DNA from 2 places in the Rhodococcus sp. NPDC056743 genome. Region 1 is predicted to be linked to the other one. Evidence: riboswitches for the same ligand, from Rfam matches in the RefSeq annotation. Region 1 holds a riboswitch; the other holds the start of a gene.
What was found. A riboswitch is a leader RNA that binds a small molecule or an ion and turns the genes downstream of it on or off. The one in region 1 is predicted to bind thiamine pyrophosphate.
Positions count from the first base shown of each region.

Region 2: it holds a riboswitch for thiamine pyrophosphate, as region 1 does, so the genes downstream of both, ACFRFQ_RS29065 (TenA family protein) here and thiO (glycine oxidase ThiO) in region 1, are expected to answer to the same signal.

Region 1 is NZ_JBHTZI010000001.1:603,667-609,239, reverse strand. It holds gene ACFRFQ_RS02640 (ABC transporter ATP-binding protein) at 1-865, opposite strand, end outside; gene ACFRFQ_RS02635 (thiazole synthase) at 973-1,725, opposite strand; gene thiS (sulfur carrier protein ThiS) at 1,718-1,933, opposite strand; gene thiO (glycine oxidase ThiO) at 1,930-3,009, opposite strand; TPP riboswitch at 3,010-3,156, opposite strand; gene thiE (thiamine phosphate synthase) at 3,183-3,875, shown strand; gene ACFRFQ_RS02615 (hypothetical protein) at 4,095-4,226, shown strand; gene ACFRFQ_RS02610 (NUDIX domain-containing protein) at 4,324-4,929, opposite strand; gene ACFRFQ_RS02605 (hypothetical protein) at 5,092-5,573, shown strand, end outside.
Region 2 is NZ_JBHTZI010000015.1:104,394-109,966, reverse strand. It holds gene ACFRFQ_RS29080 (GNAT family N-acetyltransferase) at 350-625, shown strand; gene ACFRFQ_RS29075 (MFS transporter) at 758-2,005, shown strand; gene ACFRFQ_RS29070 (carboxylesterase/lipase family protein) at 2,008-3,576, opposite strand; TPP riboswitch at 3,682-3,777, shown strand; gene ACFRFQ_RS29065 (TenA family protein) at 3,765-4,541, shown strand; gene ACFRFQ_RS29060 (ABC transporter substrate-binding protein) at 4,538-5,557, shown strand; gene ACFRFQ_RS29055 (ABC transporter permease) at 5,535-5,573, shown strand, end outside.

The DNA.
Region 1 (5,573 bases):
CATCCTCGAGCGAACCACGCTGAGAAGCCAACTCGTGCAGCACAATTCCGTGCGACCCCGCCACATCACCCACAATTTCGGTGGTGGAATCGACAACCACCAACGCCGGGACAACTCCCGAGCCGTCTTCACGAACCGTCAGACCCTGCGAAATCAGCGTGCTCCGAAGAGCATCGAGCTGAGGACTACGCACCCGAACCGTCGACTCGGACGAGCGATCGACGAACTCGGCGACAGTCGAATCCGAAATCAATCGGCCACGACCGATGACAACCAACTGCTCCGCAGTCAGCGCCATCTCCGAGAGAAGGTGGCTCGACACGAGAACCGTGCGGCCCTCGGCAGCCAATCGCTGCATGAACTTACGAATCCAGACGATGCCCTCCGGATCGAGACCGTTGACCGGCTCGTCGAACAGGAGCACCTTCGGGTCGCCCAAGAGCGCACCGGCCAGGCCGAGACGCTGCGACATACCGAGCGAGAATCCACCGGCCTTCTTACCGGCAACCTCGGACAGTCCCACCAGGCCGAGAACCTCGTCCACCCGAGACTTCGGAATCCCGTTCGAAGCAGCCATCCACTGCAGATGCGCCCGGGCGCTGCGGTTCGGATGAACCCACTTCGCATCCAGCAGCGCACCGACAGTACGCAGCGGCTCCTTCAGCTCGCGGTACGACTTGCCTTCGATCAACGCCTCACCAGAAGTCGGGCGATCCAACCCCAGGATCATCCGCATCGTCGTGGACTTGCCGGCGCCGTTGGGTCCGAGGAACCCTGTGACGATGCCGGGGCGGACGGTGAACGTCAGATCGTCCACCGCTTTGGTCGGTCCGTAAACCTTGGTCAGTCCCCTCAGTTCAATCATGAGGAGAACTCTGCCTGATCCGGCCCCGCCTGCACATCAGCCGCAGGTCTAGTTCGATGTGGTACCCAGGTAGGACATGGACCCCAGGTACCACCCCGAGGGAACCCCTAGGAGGACGCCTGCGCCCAGAATCGTTTCGGGATCCGGCCGGCATGGCGGGCCTCGAAACCGGCGACGACGGCATGGCGCATCGCCGACGCCATGAGCGCGGGATTCTTGGCCCTGGTGACCGCGGTTGCGAGAAGCACCGCGTCGCAGCCCAGTTCCATGGCCAGTGTTGCGTCGCTGGCCGTTCCGATCCCGGCGTCGAGAATGACCGGCACACCGGCGCGCTCGACGATCATCTCGATATTGTGCGGATTCGCGATACCCAGTCCGGTCCCGATAGGTGAACCGAGCGGCATGACCGCGGCGCAACCGACCTCTTCGAGTCGAAGCGCCAACACCGGGTCGTCCGTTGTGTACGGCAGTACCGTAAATCCGTCGTCCACCAATTGTTCTGCGGCGGAGACGAGTTCGATGGCGTCGGGTAGCAGAGTTCGTTCGTCGGCGATGACTTCGAGTTTCACCCAGCTGGTCTCGAGTGCCTCACGTGCCAACTGCGCCGTCAACACTGCTTCGGCCGCGCCGCGGCAGCCGGCTGTGTTCGGTAGTGGTTCGATTCCGAGGCGCCTGAGCAGATCCAGCACGCCGGTCCCGCCGGCAGCGTCGACGCGTCGCATCGCGACCGTGGTCAGTTCGGTACCGGACGCGACCAGCGCTTCTTCCAGAACAGCGAGGTTGGCAGCGCCGCCGGTGCCGGTGATGAGCCGGGAGCCGAAGGTACGGCCCGCGATAGTCAGGAGATCGTGTTCAGCCACCCTGCACCGCCGTGAGGATCTCGATTTCCCAACCACGCGCGACGGATTCGTCCCAGCGCCCGCGCGGGAATAGCGCACCGTCGACGGCGACGGCAATTCCCTTGCTGGGCAGTTCGAGGTGTGTCAGAAGTTCGGTCACCGTGACGGCTCGATCGAATTCGAGTTCCTCGCCGTTGACGGTGATCCCGATCGGGACCTGCTCACTCATGAATTTTCCTTCACTGCTGCGAACCGCTCGGGTTCGGTTCCTTTGACCTCGACCAATGATGTGCCGTTCAACAACGCGAGTGTCGCGTCTGCCGTGACCGGAGTCAGGAGCACGCCGTTGCGGCCGTGCCCGGTGGAAATGACAACACGCTCCGAGACCCGCCCGATCAGCGGCAGGTTGTCCGGCGTCATCGGACGTAACCCGGCCGCGCACTCGTAGAGTTCGTATTCACCGATCGCCGGCATGAGGGCTTCGGCGTCGTTGATCAGATCTCGCACACCGGCCATGGTGACCTGCGTGTCCTCGCCGGATTCGTATTGTGTTGCGCCGACCACGATTCCGTCGCCGCGCGGCACGAGGTACGCGGGTCGGCCGTGGACGCTGCCTCGGATGGTTCGACTGGGCGCGGGTGTCACTCCCGGCCGGCTGCGCAAACGCAGGATCTCACCTTTGACCGGCCGAACGGGAAGTCCCGGCCACAGCTTCGGTGAGGCGATTCCTGCGCTCAGCACGATCTGGTCGGTGTCGAGTTCCGTGAGATCGTGCACGGCGCGGTTGATCAATTCGACGCCCGACGCCGCGCACGCTGCCTGCAGCGCGGCCAACAACACACGATTGTCGACGGCGGATTCACCGGCGGCCATGAGGCCCGAGCGGATTCCGCGGCCGAGCATCGGTTCGAGTTCACGGATCTGGGCTCGGCCGAGAATCTGCAGTTCGTGTCCCTGCGCGCTGACCCACTCCGCGATGGTCGCCAGGTCTTGGGCGTCGGCGCTGTCGAGAGCAACGGTGAGTGAACTGTCAGTCGTGAACACCGACGGTCCGAATTTCTGGAGATGCGCGCCGAACTCCGGCCATCGCTGCAACGAGGCCGCGCCGACGGTCAATGCTGTTTCCTCGCCCGGCCATCCTTCGGACAACGGGGCAAGCATTCCACCAGCGACCCAGGAGGCGCCGGTTCCGATCGCCGGGTCGTACAGCTGTACTGCCCATCCGTCGCGCGCCGCGTACCAGGCAATGGACAGTCCGATGACTCCCCCGCCGATCACCGCAACCGAGCGTGCGTGCGTGCTCATGACAATTCCACCTTTTCTTCCTGCGCCGGCATGATCCGGGTCAGGTCTGACGGTCGGGATCTTTGTCGCGATCCCCTCTCAGCCCCACGAACTTTGCCTTCGCGACAAATGCGACGGCACAGTTTCGGGACTCCCGTGTCGAACCTTGCTTCCTAGAGGCTACCGTTTGCTTCGTGCACCCCACACATCCCAGTAACCTCTTCGACCGGCGCGAGCGCCTGGCAGCAGCACGGCTGTACCTGTGCACCGACGCACGTCGCGACAAAGGCGACCTCGCACAGTTCGCGGAAGCCGCGTTGTCCGGTGGTGTCGACATCATTCAACTCCGGGACAAAGGCTCTGCGGGTGAGCGCGAATTCGGACCGCTCGAAGCGAAGGACGAACTGATCGCTCTCGGGGTTCTCTCGGCTGCCGCGAGACGTCACGGCGCACTCCTTGCCGTGAACGACCGCGCTGACCTGGCAATGGCGTCGGGCGCCGACGTGTTGCATCTGGGCCAGAACGACATCCCCGTCCCCTACGCGCGGACGGTTGTCGGCAACGACGTCGTCATCGGCCGTTCCACGAGTTCACGCGCTCAGGCCAGCCTGGCTGCCATCGAAGAGGGCGTCGACTACTTCTGCACCGGACCGGTCTGGGCAACACCGACAAAGCCGAACCGCAGTGCTGCCGGCCTGGATCTGGTGCGCTCCACCGCTGATGCAACGCCGACGCGTCCCTGGTTCGCGATCGGCGGTATCGACGAGGCTCGGGTTCCGGAAGTACTGGCGGCAGGAGCCACCCGGATCGTCGTCGTTCGAGCCATCACCGAGGCAGCGGATCCACAGGCTGCCGCACGTCGACTTGCCGACCTACTCGCGACCTAGTTACCTCCCAGTTCAGTCTTTGGTCCCGCACCGTTTGCACTGTGATTGTTCATAGTCCACCTTGTGTTGACCGACAAGAAATAGGCTGCGCGTTTGTCCGATCAACAGCCAAAAAGTTGCCAAATTGTGATTTTCGCCACAGAATTGTCCGTTGGATCCCGACCAATCAGTCTTCTGATATAGCTTATCCCCAGTTAACAATTCGACGTAGGAGTTTTCATGGGATCGTTCGACACCGCCTCGCTGAGCACCGAATCGCTCGAGGATCTGAACCTCGGCAAGATCAGCGAGCTGCTCAAGCTCGGCATCACCGCCGTTTCCTTCATCACCGCCCTGAACTCACTCAGCTGAGCGCAGTTTCGGCCCTTCGCGCCGAAACAACAGCACACAAAAGGGTCGGACTCCTTATGACGCGAGTCCGACCCTTTTATGTGCTGTCTGTGTTGTCTTACGCCTGAGCGCGGGAACTTCCCGATCTGTCCTGGGTAGACCCCGACTGCACGGAATCCGCGTCTCCCGGAGTCCAACCGAAACCACCTCCGGGCAACACGACCGTCCGGGCTCCACCACCGTCGGTTTCCGCGTCGCTCGTAACAACGGACGTTCGCAAACTCGGCCAGGCCGAGTGAAATCCCGGATGTAGCGGCAGGCTCTCGACGTCGTCCTCGCGAACCCATCGCAATTCGGTGCTCTCGCCATTCGCGACCGTCTCCAGCGGACTTTCGACGTCGGCAACCACCGTCGTATACGTCCATCCACTGTCTGCGCGCATGGTGACGACGTCGCCCCGCACGCGTACCGCCGCCGAGTCGATTCCGGCTTCTTCGTGCGCTTCTCGGACGGCTGCATGCGTCGTACTTTCGTGCGAATCACGCGCTCCGCCTGGCAAAGCCCACGTTCCGCCCTGATGGCTCCACGCCGCGCGATGCTGAAGCAGCACCATCGGAGTTCCGTCTATGTCAGGGGCACGCAACAACAATCCGGCGGCGCCATGACGCCCCCAATGCCGAGTTCCGTCCGATCCGACCGACCAACCGTCACCGTCACCACGCATCGACTACCTCGCCCTGCCTTAAGGCCCACTGCCTATTCGCCACTATCCTGACCCACACTAACCCGTTCAATCTGCCCTCGGTGCGGACCATACTTATATGCTCGCGAAGAGGCCGCAATCCAGCGCTCCGCCGGCTCGAGTGCAGAGAGGGAGAGAAGTTCGATGGTCAGCCGTGTGACACCTTCCCTCGAGCCTCGCACCGCACCCGGGACGTCTCGCGACAACCCGGTGGATACAGCCGCCGCGAGGCCGCTGATCGAGAGCGAACTTCGCGGTTTCATGACCTCGACGCCCGGACGACTCACCGCGGTCGGGATCGTCCTGATCCTTCTCACCGTGGCAGCGGGGTTCCTGGCCGCCGCGACCATCGAGAACCGCCAAGCGCGTCTGGGCAACGTCCTGACGGAAACCGAACCTCTCGCCAACTCCGCTCAGAATCTCTACAGCGCTCTGTCGGTAGCCGACGCGGCCGCAGCCACCGCGTTCATCTGGGGTGGCCTGGAACCGGCGGCGGTGCGTGACCGCTATACCCAGTCGATCGGTGAGGCGTCGGCGGAAATAGTGAACGCGTCCGCCGGACTCGACACTCTGGACATGGCGGGCCAAGCCGCCCTCACCTCCATCTCGACCGACCTCACTGTGTA
Region 2 (5,573 bases), on a different contig from region 1:
TGGTCCGCATCTCGGGCAACTCGGCCTGACCAGCGATTTGCCCGATTATTCAGGCCTCCCAGAAGCAACAAATCCCCTGGCGAAAAAATCTTTTTCAACTATCCCAACAGGTGGGATAGTTACGGTAGCAAATCATGTGTATCGCTGTTTTCGAACACATCTTCACACGGAGAATGCCTAGTACACAGTAGGTTTTGGACCCTCCATCGCCGTACACGATCAGCTTTGAACAGCCGTCCAATTCCCCGAGCAGCAATCACCGGGAGACGGCACCTCATGATCCTGAAGCCACCTATCGCCCCGGTACCGTCGAGGGAACATCCCCTCACCGATACGGAGCCCACCCACAATGGCCGACACAGTCGTACACAACGTCGACGAGAACCGCTTCGAGATCTACTCGGATGACGAACTGGCAGGTTTTGCGGAGTATTCCGAATCAAACGGAGTGCGTGACTTCCACCACACCGTCACCTACCCGCAGTTCCGTGGCCGCGGACTCGCTGCCGTCGTCGTGCGCGAAGCGCTTGTACAGACGCAGTCCGACGGTAAGAAGATTGTCCCGTCCTGCTCGTACGTCGAAAAGTTCGTCGCGCAGAATCCGGAGTTTCAGGTCCTGGTGTAACTCGCTTGTTGCCTCGGGGATAACTAACCCCGAGGCCTAGTGAGCCGTCAAAAATCAGTCGCGGACTTCACGCGTGTCGGGCAGTGTTGGTGGAAACACCAGTTCGTTGCCCGTCGCCCGGAAGGAACGTCCGTGACGCTCACACCCCGACTGCGACGCGCGGGCACGTCCAACCAGATCCACTACCTTCCGTTGGTTCTGATCAACCTCGCAACGCTGTTCTCCGCAATCGGAAACGGCATCGCCATTGTGGTCATCCCCTGGCTCGTTCTCGAGCGCACCGGGCGCGCCACCGACGCAGCAATTGTTGCCGGCGCAGCTGCCGTGCCGCTACTGATCGCGAGTTTGTTTTCCGGCACCCTCGTTGATCGATTCGGCCGTCGACGCACCTCGATGGTGTCCGACGCGTTGTCCGCCGTGTCAGCCTCGGCAATTCCGATTTTCGCGGTCACCTCAGGTCTGAGCATTCCGGTGATCGCCGCTCTGGCTGCACTCGGTGCAACATTCGATCCGGCCGGTATGGCGGCGCGGGAATCGATGCTCCCTGCGGCTACGCGGGCAGCGGGATGGAAACTCGATCGAACCAACAGCCTGTACGAGGCAAACTACAACGTCGCGTATTTGATCGGCCCCGGGGTCGGCGGCGTCCTGATCGCCACGATCGGCGCGGTCAACACCCTCTGGGTGACTGCGGCGGGATTTATGCTTTCGATAGTCGTCGTTGCCTTCATCCGCCTGGCCGATGCCGGAACACCCGACCCCGAACGGCGTCCGGCATCCATCTGGCACGGCACTCTCGAGGGCCTGAAGTTCGTGTGGAACAACAAACTCCTGCGGACTCTGGCGCTGGTCGACATGGCCGTCGTCGCCCTGTACATGCCGGTGGAAAGTGTTGTTTTTCCTGTGTATTTCACCGAACTCGATCAACCCGCCCAGCTCGGGTCGGTGTTGATGGCGTTGGCAATCGGAGGAATTGTGGGCGCCTTGGCTTACGCCCCGCTCGCTCCGCTGATGTCCCGGCGACTGATCATGATCTGTGCAGTCGGCGTGCTCGGCGTTGCCATGCTGGCGATGGCCCTACTACCACCCTTGTGGGTGATTCTGGTTCTGGCGGGCCTGCAAGGTCTCGTGTACGGCCCGGTGGGCCCGATAGCCAACTACGCGATGCAGACCCGTAGCCCCGAGCACATGCGTGGCCGCGTGGTCGGCGTGATGACGTCGACGGCTTACGCCGCCGGTCCACTCGGATACCTTGTTGTCGGTCCGCTTCTCGATCAGCTCGGTATCGCATCCACCTTTGTGGCACTGTCGATTCCGATTGTGGTCATCGCGATCGTGTGCGCGGCGCTTCCGGTACTGCGCGAACTCGATCACCCCTGACGCTATTTGAACCCCATCACCTCGTTGCCCCAGGCGATACGCAGTACCTCGTCGGCGTCGTGAACCAACGAGTCCGGTGAATCGATCAGCAGAGTCGATCGAGCCTCTTCGTCGTACGGCGGCCAGTGTTTGGACCCGTCGAGCGCCGCCGGCACAGCATGTCGGGCAAACGCTAGCCACCGCCGTTGCATCCGACCCGCCACCTCCATCGCAGCCTTGCGTCCACCCAACCAGAAGGTCGGGTCAACGTTCAGTGTTCCGAAATTACCGAAGACATAGGGCAATTCGGTTGCGTGGCCAGCTCCGATACGCGCCGCCTTGAGCATGGGGGTGGCATGGTCGAATCGATAAAGCCAGGTCGGTGAGTGCCGCGCATGCGCGTCGGCAATCCACAGCGTCGGCATCCGAAACGCGGCGTCACGCGAGAGCGCCAGCGCACCACTGGGTTTGGCATGATCAGGATAAGCCGACATGATCTCGGCCAGCCTCGTCGGCGAGATATCTGGGTGGTCATCGGCCAATGCCTGCAGCATCGCCTCCACCGACTGCGCACTCACCGGCATCAATGGTGATTTCATGAACTTGAAAATCGACGCCTCGTCCTTGTTCGAGCCGATGATCAGTGGAATCCTGTGGGCATACCCCTTCTGGAAAGCTGCAACCGGATAGTGCGGCACCAGTTCTCGATCCACCACCGGCGCCATGGCGAGGGTTCCCGGAATCCGGGTCGGGATTTCGTTGACCAGTTCGTCACCGGCCTTGATGATCAGCTCGAGCTCGGTACCGATCAATTCGCCGGCGTCGTCCGGAGCAATCGAAATGAGCTCGAGGAAGCGGCTTGCCACCGAGCGAGCGCGGTCGCGTCCGTATACCGATGTGGCCGGTGGACTTTGAGCGATCGCGCGATGAAAGAGACCCTCCGCCGCGGGGCACGTCATCAGCGTCGTGATGGACCCGGCACCCGACGACTCCCCGAAGACCGTCACCTCGTCCGGGTCACCGCCAAACGCAGCAATGCTGTCACGTACCCACTCGAGCGCCGCAATCTGGTCACGCAAGCCACAATTCGACTCGAACACGACGTCGGGCGTCGAAAACGAAGACAAGTCCAGGAACCCCATCGCGCCGACGCGATAGTTGAACGACACCAGGACGACGTCACCGGTCTCCGCGAGGTGTCGACCATCGTAAATGGATTGGGCAGCCGAACCCAGGCAATAGGCGCCGCCGTGAATCCACACCATGACCGGTCGCGGTGTGCCGTCCGGTCGTGGGGCCCACACATTGACGGACAGACAATCCTCATCGACCACAAAGGCCCGGTCTATCGGGACGGCCGGGCTTTGCCCCTGCGGTGCGATGGGACCGAAGGTGCGGCAATTTCGCACGCCGTCCCATGGTTCCCGCGGCAACGGTGCCCGGAACCTGCGCTCGCCGGTCGGGGCGGCAGCGTATGGAATACCCTTCCAGCTGAAAACTGAACCATCGGCATATCCCCGGACCTTGCCGGCTGGCGTGCGGACGACAAGAGTGCTCTCGCCTGTCTCTTCCGGTCGAATTTCGGTGTCCATGCCTGAATCTCCTCACGACCTCGACTTTGAGAGAATCTTTTCCAAACCTACCAATTTCCGGCAGGTGGGGACGAGCAACGGAAAGCGGCGGTGTTAAGGTCGCCTTGTTCTGACACGGGGTGCTCCGCATGGGCGGGGCTGAGATCAAACCCGGGAACCTGATCAGGTAATGCTGACGAAGGGATGTCATGGCTACCACACAGCCTGCATACAGTTCTGCCGTAAACACGTCTGCCGAAAACACGGCGGTGTCCGGAAGCTCGGTGCTCACCGAACCGAGCTCCGACCGCTTCACCGACCGACTCTGGGCCGAGACACAAGCACTGCGTGAGTCGATCGACTCACTCGAATTCCTGCGCCGCCTGGGCGACGGCACCTTGCCGCTCGACGCGTTCCGCACCTACATCGAACAGGACAAGCTCTATCTCGAGGGGTACTCCCAAGCGCTGTCGCTCGTTGCCGCTCATGCACCGAATCCGCAGGCAGCGGGATTCTGGTCCAACTCTGCGTCCACCGCGGCAACGGTTGAGTCGGCTCTGCACGACGGCCTTCTCACCGGCGGGATCCTGCCGGCCGAGACCAGCCGGCTCGAGCATTCGCAAGCGTGCTTGGGATACGTGTCCTACCTGATCGCGACGGCTGCTACGGCGCCGTACGCCGTCTCGGCGGCTGCTGTACTACCCTGCTTCTGGATTTACGCCGAAGTCGGCCGTGACCTGGCCGCATCAGCGCGGGAAGTCCTGGACGCAGATCCGACGCATCCCTACGCACAGTGGGTCAGCACCTACGACGCTCCGGAATTCCACGAGTCAGTCGCGAAGGCTCGGGTGCTCGTCGACGCCGCAGCCGACGCCGCTACCGAAGCAGATCGAGAAGCGATGAGCGAGGCGTTCCGGATCGCAAGTCGATTCGAGCTGATGTTCTGGGATTCGGCATTGCACCCGCAGCCCTGGCCCGCGTCATGATCTCAGTACGTCGGATTCTCGCCACGACTGCAGCTCTCGCGGCAACCCTGACCGTGATCAGCGGATGCTCCAGTGGCACAGAATCTTCGGATTCCATCCGGTTTGCACTCGACTGGACTCCCAACACCAACCACACCGGACTCTACGTCGCGATGCAGGAGGGCTACTTCGACGACGCCGGACTGGACGTGTCGATCCTGCCCTACAACAACACCTCCCCCGACACTCTGGTGGATGCCGGCAACGCAGAGTTCGGGATCAGCACCCAGAGTCAGGCGACGTTCGCCCACGCTGCGGGTGCGGACACCGTCTCCGTCATCGCGCCACTTCAGCACCGCGCCACGGGAATCGGCGTCAAGGCCGACCGATCGGACATCACTCGTCCGCGTGATCTCGACGGCAAGGTCTACGCCGGCTTCGGCGATCCCGGCGAGGTCGAAACCCTGCAGCAGGTGATTCGTAACGACGGGGGCACCGGTGACTTCACCACCGTCACGCTGGGGACGTCGGCCTACGAAGCCGTGTACTCGGGCCAAGCTGATTTCACGGTGTCGTACTTTGCCTGGGAAGGCCTCGAGGCGGAGCGCAACGGAACCCCGATGCGGTACTTCCAGTACACCGACTACGGATTTCCCGACGCGTATTCCATTGTGATCAACGGCAATCAGAAGTGGCTGAAAGATCACCCCGAGGAAGCCGCCAAGTTCGTCAAGGCCGTGCAACGCGGATACCAGACGGCCGCCGAAGATCCCGACCGCGCCGCCCAGGATCTCATCGACGCCAACCCGGGCGCTTTCACCGACGAAGACCTCGTTCGGGACAGTCAGCGCATGCTTGCCGCCGACTTCATGAAGGACGCAAACGGTGTTGTCGGAACTCAGAATCTCGAAACATGGTCCGGTTACTCGGGTTTCCTCTTCGACAACGGCTTGCTGGCCGGCCCGGACGGCAAGACGCTGACCCAGCAACCGAATTGGTCGGAATACTTCACCAATGAGTACCTCGCCGCGCCCTGAAGTGGTAACTCGCTGG